Regions from separate parts of the Methylotenera sp. E1MeOHC1 genome, predicted to be linked through region 1. Evidence: predicted binding sites of a transcription regulator. Region 1 holds the regulator's gene; each other region holds the start of a gene.

What was found. Region 1 encodes sigma-54, which starts transcription at its own class of promoters, with help from an activator protein. Its sites were predicted from a motif close to TGGCACNNTTCCTGCT; they were not measured.
Region 2: the regulator sigma-54 is predicted to act here: its motif matches at 1,173-1,188, upstream of nirB (nitrite reductase large subunit NirB).
Region 3: the regulator sigma-54 is predicted to act here: its motif matches at 1,899-1,914, upstream of ACSSU7_RS01770 (ammonium transporter).

The regions. Positions count from the first base shown of each region.
Region 1 covers NZ_CP196025.1:2,201,543-2,204,829, forward strand. The annotation lists gene lptB (LPS export ABC transporter ATP-binding protein) at 3-725, shown strand; gene ACSSU7_RS10330 (RNA polymerase factor sigma-54) at 722-2,299, shown strand; gene hpf (ribosome hibernation-promoting factor, HPF/YfiA family) at 2,445-2,771, shown strand; gene hprK (HPr(Ser) kinase/phosphatase) at 2,808-3,287, shown strand, end outside.
Region 2 covers NZ_CP196025.1:206,462-209,748, forward strand. The annotation lists gene ACSSU7_RS00880 (alginate export family protein) at 1-997, shown strand, start outside; gene nirB (nitrite reductase large subunit NirB) at 1,234-3,287, shown strand, end outside.
Region 3 covers NZ_CP196025.1:385,791-389,077, forward strand. The annotation lists gene ACSSU7_RS01760 (PilT/PilU family type 4a pilus ATPase) at 1-931, opposite strand, end outside; gene ACSSU7_RS01765 (hypothetical protein) at 1,098-1,772, shown strand; gene ACSSU7_RS01770 (ammonium transporter) at 1,952-3,142, shown strand.

The sequences.
Region 1 (3,287 bases):
TGATGAGCGAATTAACTGTAGAAAGTTTGCGTAAATCCTACGGTGCCCGTACGGTAGTGCAGGATATCTCTTTAACGATTAAGAGTGGTGAGGTGGTGGGTTTGTTGGGCCCCAATGGCGCAGGTAAAACGACCAGTTTTTACATGATCGTGGGTTTGGTCGCGTTGGATGCCGGTAAAATTGCCTTGGACGGTGCAGAGCTAAGCCATATGCCGATTCATATGCGTGCCAGAATGGGCTTGTCTTATTTGCCGCAGGAGGCTTCAATCTTTCGTAAATTGACGGTATCTGAAAATATTTTAGCCATCTTGCAATTGCAGGACATCTCGGAAGAGGAAATGTCTGAGCGCTTGGAGTCGCTGCTTGAAGAACTGCACATTACACATATCCGCGACAGTGCTGCGGTGAGTTTGTCTGGCGGTGAGCGTCGCCGTGTGGAGATTGCGCGTTGCTTGGCTTCAGACCCTAGTTTTATTCTGTTAGATGAGCCATTTGCCGGGATTGACCCGATTGCAGTGATTGATATTCAGCAAATCATCCGCTTTCTAAGTGCGCGCAATATCGGCGTGCTGATTACTGACCATAACGTACGTGAAACCTTAGGCATATGTGATCGAGCCTATATCGTGAATCAGGGGCATGTATTTGCTTCGGGCGTGCCCAGTGAAATTGTTGCAGACGAAAGTGTGCGCGAAGTGTATTTAGGTAAAGATTTCCGCCTATGAAGCAAGGGTTACAACTAAAGTTTTCACAGAATCTATCACTGACTCCTCAGTTGCAGCAGGCTATTCGCCTGTTACAGCTTTCAACGCTGGAGTTGAATCAAGAGATTGATGTGCTGATGCAGACTAATCCCTTGCTTGAGCGGGGTGATGATACAGAGGATGAGTATGGCAATGCCGTAGAGCCTGTTGCAGATGGTGCGGATTTATCTGCCGCCAGCCTTGAGTCTGCTGAAGCTAAACCAGGTTTAGACGGTTTTGATAGCGAGTACGCAGAGTCGACGAGTGAGTTCAGCAGCTCGGAATCTGGGATGTCTAGTGCTGCTGATACAGCTGAGTCCGCGGAGTTTGATGTGTCGAGTGCAGAGTATGCGGACACATTTTCGGCTGAGTTTAATGATGAGTTTGATGAGTTTTCAAACGGCAGTCGCTGGGATGAAAACACTATGCCAGCGGATGACGATAGTGACTTCAAGCCACAAGAAACCTTGCAGACGAGTTTGCGTGAGCACTTACTCTCTCAGTTAAAGCTGATGCCGCTGTCTGAGCGTGATCAGTCGCTGGTGCTAATGTTGGTCGATAGTATTAATGATGACGGATATCTGGAGCAGTCATTAGAAGAAATCGCCGAGCTGATGCCTGAAGAGCTGGAAATTGATGCGATGGAACTGCAAACTGCATTGCGCCATGTTCAGCATTTGGATCCTGCAGGGGTCGGTGCACGTAGCCTAAGTGAAAGTTTGCTGCTGCAACTTGAAGTGCTACCTAAATTTACACCGCATTTGGCGTTAGCCAGCTTGGTTGCAAAGCACTACCTGCCTGTATTGGCCTCGCGTGACTTTGTGAAGCTGCGTAAAGAGCTAGGTTGTGACGAGGCAACCTTAAAGCAGGTGCAGCAGTTGATTACTAGTTTAAACCCACGTCCTGGCAGTGCTTTTAGCCATATAGGCTCAGAACACTACATACAGCATGAAGTGATCGTTAAAAAAGTAAAGGGTATCTGGATCGCAAGCTTGAATGATAGTGTGATTCCTAAACTGAAAATCAACCAGCTGTATGCCGGCATCTTGAAGCGCAACCGTGATAGTTCCAGTCAATACTTGCAAAGCCAGATGCAGGAAGCCAAGTGGATGATTAAAAATATCCAGCAACGCTTTTCTACTATTTTGCGCGTATCGCAAGCGATTGTAGATAGGCAGCGCAACTTTTTGGAATATGGTGAAGTCGCTATGCGTCCATTAGTGTTGCGGGAGATTGCGGATGAGCTTGATTTGCATGAATCGACTATTTCGCGGGTGACTACCAATAAATACATGCTGACGCCGCGCGGTATTTTTGAGCTCAAATACTTTTTTGGCAGTTCGGTGGCGACAGAGGCTGGTGGTACCTGTTCTGCAACCGCAATTCGCGCGTTGATTAAACAGTTGGTCGATCAAGAAAATCCAAGGAAGCCGTACTCAGATAATCAGATTACAGACTTACTGGCAAAGCAGGGAATTGTGGTCGCGCGGCGCACGATTGCAAAGTATCGTGAGTCTATGAGCATTGCGCCGGCAAGCCTCAGAAAATCGTTATAAGTTGATTGTTGAAGACTACGTAAAAAATTGTTGTTTTCCTTGCCACAGACCCAATGAAAAGTTGTAAACTGAAATTGTTCTGTAAGTCTTAATCACGAATCTCTGGCAATTAATATTTGCGGAATATTTTCAAAAGGAGCAAGTCATGAATTTACAATTAACAGGTCATCATTTAGAAATAACGCCCGCTTTACGTGACTATGTCACCAGTAAATTAACTAAAATCAGCAATCACTTTGATCATGTGATCGATGTCAAGGTGACCATGAGTGTCGAAAAGCTGGCTCAAAAGGTTGAAGCTACACTGCATGTGCCTGGTAATGATTTACACGCAGAATGCCAAGATGAAAATATGTATAGTGCAATCGATATGTTGACCGACAAGCTGGATCGTCAAGTGGTGAAACATAAAGAGAAAAATACGAATCATCACAAAGCGAATGGTGCAGTTAAGCATCAAAACATTGACTGAGTTTTTTAGTATTTAATTCTTTTTGTTACCTTAAATATGGCTCAATTCAACGTCGCTGAGCTATTCAAACAAACCCGCCGTAAACTCAAGTTAAGTTGGGTTGCAGGACTCAACGGCGGGTCAAATACTCTCACCAGCGAAACAGTTACCAAACCATCCTTGGCGCTCATCGGCCATCTTAACTTTGTGCATCCTAACCGAGTGCAAGTGTTAGGCTGTGCTGAGATGGACTACCTTACCAATTTGCCCACTGCCGATGCAGAGCGTGCAATTAATAATTTATTTTCTACCGATTTGGCAGCTGTGATTGTTGCTAACGGTGAAAAAGTACTTGATATATTGTTGGCCGCGGCCAATCTGCACAACGTTCCATTATTTACCTCTACCTTACGTAGTCCTGAGCTCATGGATATTTTGAGCCACTTCTTGGCGCAGGCAATGGCTGAGACTATCAGCGTGCATGGCGTGTTTATGGAGGTGCAGGGTTTTGGCGTGCTACTTAAAGGCGAAGCCGCT
Region 2 (3,287 bases), 560 kb from region 1:
GACCGGTATTAAAAACACCAAGCTGCGTCTAGGTCGCCAGCAGTTGAACCTAGATAACGTACGTTTTGTTGGTGACATCGGCTTTAGACAAAATATGCAGGTGTTTGATGGTGTTTCTGTCATCAATAAGAGCATCCCTGATGTAGAGTTATTTGCTGCGCACTTTGATAACGTACGTCAGATTACAACTAAAGATCGTCGTGGCAACATTGAAGTGTTGAATGCTAAATACCGTATCTCACCATCTGAATCAGTGATTGGTTATGGTTATTTGATCGATGTAGATAATTTGGGTCAGAATGGACAGCCGACAGGTGGTCCTAATGCTGCTAGTTATGTAGCAGGTGGTGGTAACGGTTTGGGCGCTAGTCAAGATACAGCGACTACCTCTACGGCAACTACTGATGCAAGCAGCAAAACTTTTGGTTTGCGTTTAGATGGTGTGCGTGCTATCAATCCTGATTGGAAAGTGTTATACACAGCAGAATACGCAAAACAAACAGATTATCGTGGTGGTAGCGATTTGATTGATGCGCATTACTTCAAGCTTGGTGGCGGTGCAGCCTATGGTGCATGGTCAGTCCGTTTTGATCATGAAAAACTCTCAAGTAATGATGGTCAGTATGCATTCCAAACGCCACTAGGTACTAACCACTTGTTCCAAGGTTGGGCGGATCACTTCTTGGTGACGCCGCGTCAAGGTATTGAAGATAGCTTTGTGACAGTGGCTGGTGCCATCGATAAAGTAAAACTGTATGCTGAATACCATGTATTTAAGTCTGATGAGAAATTCCAATCAGGAGCTGTTAATAAGTTTGGTGACAAGTACGGTACAGAGTTTGATGTGAGTGCGACCTATGCGTTCAATAATAACCTAACCGGTAAGCTAGAGTATGCAAACTTTAGAGAGGGTGATTTATATGGCGTCTCGAAAACTACTGCGTTCCGTAAAGGCGATAAAGAAATCATTTGGGCCACTGCAATGTACACATTCTAAATATTGCACCAAAAGATATTGCATAGAATAGGTGTAAAATAAAATGCACCATTATGGAATTCCATAATGGTGCATTAGCACTGTTAGAGAGCCTGCTTTTTAAAAGTGGTTATTGCCTTAAAAAAATAAGTAATTGTTTTTAATAATAAAAATTATTTTACTAAAATGTGGAACTTGGCATGAATCCTGCCTATATGTGAGCAGAGTGACAATTTAGATTAATTGATGGTGAAAACATGCAAAAGATGAAATTAGTAGTAATTGGTAACGGTATGGCCGGGATGCGTACAGTGGAAGAGTTGCTGAAAATAGCGCCCGATCTTTACGATATCACCGTGTTTGGCGATGAACCTTACCCTAATTACAACCGCATTATGTTGTCTCCGGTGCTTGCAAATGAGCAAACGATTGATGACATCATTTTAAATACCAGAGAATGGTATGCAGAGAACAATATCACCCTGCACACAAGTGCACGGGTGAACAAGATCGATCGTAAAAACCGCGTGGTTTATACGGAAGATGGTGTGAGTGCCGGCTACGATCGACTATTAATTGCAACAGGCTCTAAGCCGTTTATGCCGCCAATCCCAGGTAATGAGTTTGCAGGCGTGCTGGGCTATCGTGATATTAAAGATACCAATGACATGATTGAGGCTGCAAAAGTCTACAAGCATGCAGTGGTGATCGGTGGTGGTTTATTGGGTCTGGAGGCTGCAAATGGCTTGAAAATCCAAGGCATGGAAGTCACTGTTATCCACAAGAACGAGTGGTTGCTGGAGCGTCAGTTAGATAAAACTGCGGGCGGCATGCTGCAAAAAAACCTTGAAGCTAAAGGTTTGAATTTCTTGTTGAATAAAAACACAGAGCAGTTGGTTGGAGATGACAAAGGTCGCGTGAAGGCGGTGAGATTTAGCGATGGTCAAGAAATCCCGGCAGACTTAGTCGTGTGGGCGGTTGGTATTCGTCCTAACTATGCATTGGCAGAGTCAGCTGGCATCTACTGTAATAAAGGTATTGTGGTGAATGACACCATGCAAACCTATGACCCGCGCGTATATTCAGTGGGTGAGTGCGTAGCGCACCGCGGTATTTCATACGGGCTAGTAGCACCATTGTTTGAAATGGCTAAAGTCTGCGCAACGCACTTGGCTAACTTTGGTATCGGCCAATATAAAGGATCAGTCACTTCTACTAAACTAAAAGTAACAGGCATTGATTTATTTAGTGCTGGTGACTTTATGGGTGGTGGTGATACAGAAGAGATTGTTTTGCACGACGCAGTTGGTGGGGTTTACAAAAAGCTCATCATCAAAAATGACAAAATCGTTGGTAGCGTGCTTTATGGGGATACCACGGATGGTTCGTGGTATTTTCAAATGCTTAGAGATGGCAAGGCAATCCATGAGATTCGCGACCATTTGATGTTTGGTCAAGATAGCCTTGGCAACACTGGTCACCAAGGCCAGGATAAAGCCGCAGCCATGACCAACGAGATGGAAGTGTGCGGCTGTAACGGTGTATGTAAAGGTACCATCGTTAAAGCAATTCAAGATAAAGGTTTATTCACTATCGATGATGTGAAGAAACAAACTAAAGCAGGTTCTAGCTGTGGTTCTTGCGTAGGCTTGGTTGAGCAGATTCTTGCTTCTACTTTAGGTGGTGGTTATGCACCTCCGTCAACCAGCAAAGCGGTGTGTGGATGTACCACGAAGAACCACGAAGAAGTACGTGCAGAAATCCGTACCCATAAATATTTGAGCATCCCAGATGCAATGCAAGGTATGGCTTGGTCTACACCAAACGGCTGTGCAACTTGCCGCCCAGCGCTTAACTACTACTTACTATCAACATGGCCACATGAGGCAAAAGATGATCCGCAATCACGTTTCATCAACGAGCGTGTGCATGCAAACATCCAAAAAGATGGCACATATTCAGTGATTCCGCGTATGTACGGTGGTGTAACCACACCAGACCAACTGAGGAAAATTGCTGATGTTGCAGATAAATACGCAGTGCCTATGGTTAAAGTAACCGGCGGTCAGCGTATCGACTTGCTAGGCGTGAAAAAAGATGATTTGGTTGATATGTGGAAAGACCTAGACATGCCATCTGGCTATGCTTACGGTAAGAGCATTCGTACAGTGAAAACCTGTGTAGGTTCTGAGTTCTGTCGTTTTGGTACACAAAACTCTACGCAATTAGGTATTGATATCGAAAAAGCATTTGACCATATGTGGGCACCACATAAAGTGAAATTTGCGGTTTCAGGATGCCCACGTAACTG
Region 3 (3,287 bases), 740 kb from region 1:
CCTCTTTAATCATGTTGGTCTCACCCTTTAAAATCAGGTCAGAAATCAGCGGTGAGTTGAGCAAGATTTCAATGGCAGCACAACGGCCACCACCCGTTCTGGAAACGAGGCGCTGTGAGATAAAAGCCTTTAGATTGAGCGATAAATCCATATGCAACTGCGCGTGGCGCTCTTCCGGGAAGAAGTTAATGATGCGGTCAATTGCTTGGTTGGCACTGTTGGCATGTAAGGTTGCCATGCAAAGATGACCGGTTTCTGCAAACGCCAGTGCAAATTCCATGGTTTCTCTATCGCGAATCTCGCCAATTAAAATCACATCAGGTGCTTGGCGCAGTGTGTTTTTAAGAGCGTTAAACCACCCGTTGGTATCTCTACCTACTTCTCGATGCGTCACTAGGCAGTTTTTACTTTGATGCACATACTCCACAGGGTCTTCTACTGTGATGATGTGTCCGTAAGTGTTTTCATTGCGGTAATCAATCAGCGCTGCTAACGTGGTTGATTTACCTGAGCCAGTGCCGCCTACTAAAATGACTAAGCCGCGCTTGGTTAGCATCACGTCTTGCAGGGTGTCTGGTAAGCCCAAATCATCAAATTTAGGGATGTCTGTGGTAATCGTGCGCAGTACCATCCCTACTTTTTCTTGCTGTACAAATACATTCACACGAAAGCGGCCAATGCTTTTAGGCCAGATGGCAAAGTTACACTCTTTTTCCGTTGCAAAGTCAGTACGCTGTTTTTCATTCATCAGCGCCTCAGCAAAGGCTTTGGTGTGCTCTCCGGTCAGCTTCTGTTGGGTAACGGGCGTCATTTTCCCGTCAATTTTCATGGCGGGAGGAAAGTCTGCCGAAATGAATAAATCCGAGGCCTTTTTATCAAGCATGCCACGTAATAGATTATGCATGTAATTAAGTGCTTGTTCGTTTGTCATTCAAGAAACCTTATCTATTGGGGTTACAATATGGCACGAGTTAATCCATAATTAACAAGTCGTCACTAGCAAGCTTGTTGCCGCAATTGTACTTAATTTAATTGTAAGCGAACATTCGCATCATCAGTTATTGTTTCATAGGATTATTGATAAGAGTCATTACCGCATGAATGAAATACGTGAAAAAGAAGCCATCGATGCTTATTTAAAGTTGTTGCAGGCTAAAGGCGCAAACAGCGCCGTGCTGCATAGGCGCTCGTTATTTTTAGACCTTTTAGCTCAGAAGCTAGCGGGGCAAGTGTCTAACGGTGAAATCTATCGCGATATTATAGAAACTGTAATGGACTCGGTTCCGGTAGAGGCTTGGCATGACAGCCTTACCACAGCGCGTGAGTTCTACCCGTTCTGGATGCAGGATTTTAAAGCGATTGCCGCGTTAAATATTAATCCTGGCTTTGATGTTAAGCCTATTGATTGGCGGCCAGTGCAAGTAACACTCAAGTTGCTATCCGATAGCTTGGAAACAGAGAAGTTTGAGGCTGCTGAAAATTGGCCTTTAAAAGCATATACCCAAGCCCTGCGTTTTGAAGGTGCAGAGCAAGCCTTAGTTGATACGCGTGTTAAGTTAGCAAAAATTATACTCATTCGTCTGCGCACAGCGCCAGATAAAGATAGTAAGGCGTACCGCGCTGCGGTAGATCTGACCTTGCCATTATTTAGCATTAAGCATAGCCGCCGTTTGTTTTTAGTCGTGGTACGTGAGTTTTATCACTTTTGGTCTGGTAATCCAGATGCTGCCAGCATGGTCCTAAAAGAGGGTGCCGGCAACGCATTAATCTAGGTTGAAAGTAATCCCCTTAAGTCCAATTGCACACATTTAGTGCAATGCACTGTCAATAGCACAATTATAGTGCAATATTTCCATGCTTCATTAGGTAAGGTCTATACAAAACAATAAGTTATGTTTTGGCGTGATATTTGCTTATTTTGCGGGGCTTAAAATGTTAATAGGTGATTGAAATGGAAGCATTAGTCTCAGCAAATGATGTTTTATTTGTATTGCTTGGCGCCATTATGGTGCTTGCAATGCACGCAGGTTTTGCCTTTTTAGAGGTCGGTACAGTTAGACATAAAAATCAGGTTAATGCACTGGTTAAAATCATGGTGGATTTCTCTGTTTCTACCATTGCATACTTTTTTATTGGCTACAGCATTGCGTATGGCGTAGATTTTTTTAGTGGCGCTGAGGTATTAGCGGCTAAAAATGGTTTCGGTTTAGTTAAATTTTTCTTTTTGCTCACATTTGCAGCTGCGATTCCAGCGATTATTTCTGGCGGCATTGCAGAACGTGCGAAATTTAATCCGCAAATGATTGCTACATTCACCTTGGTTGGTTTTGTATATCCGTTTTTTGAGGGTATTGCATGGAATAATCACTACGGATTGCAAGAGTGGCTAAAGACCGCAACTGGTGCGTCATTTCATGATTTTGCAGGCTCGGTAGTTGTGCATGCAATGGGTGGCTGGATCGCGCTAGCGGCTGTTATTTTACTGGGCGCGCGCAATGGCCGTTATAGTAAAGATGGCCGTTTGCATGCGTATCCACCGTCAAATATTCCGTTTCTGGCGCTGGGTGCATGGATACTGACAGTAGGCTGGTTTGGCTTTAACGTGATGTCTGCACAGTCGGTTCAGGGTATCAGCGGCTTGGTTGCAGTGAACTCACTGATGGCAATGGTAGGTGGCACTTTAGCTGCCTTGGTCATGGGGAAAAATGACCCGGGTTTTGTACACAATGGCCCTTTAGCTGGTTTAGTTGCGGTATGTGCTGGCTCTGATGTAATGCATCCGCTAGGTGCACTAGCCACTGGTGCGATTGCAGGCGTATTATTTGTGCTGACATTTACCTTGACGCAGCAGCGCTGGAAAATTGACGATGTGCTAGGTGTGTGGCCATTACACGGTCTATGTGGTGCTTGGGGTGGTATTGCTGCTGGTATTTTTGGGCTGAAAGCCTTGGGTGGTATGGGTGGTGTGAGCTTTACATCGCAATTACTTGGCACGGCAGTGGGTGTAACGGTTGCGTTAGTGGGTGGGTTTGTTGTGTATGGCGCACTGAAGCAATTGGTTGGTATTAGGTTAACTGCAGAAGAGGAATATGATGGCGCAGATTTGACCATTCATAAAATCCCGTCTACAACCAATGATTAATCTTTAGTTAACTATTGATAGAAATTAATAAAGTCTGTCAGAAGGTAATAAAGTCTGTCGATAGAGTTAAAGTCAGTCGAGTATTGAAACTAAAAAGGCTCTTACTAAGAGCCTTTTTTGATACTACTAAGAAAATTTTGTCGCA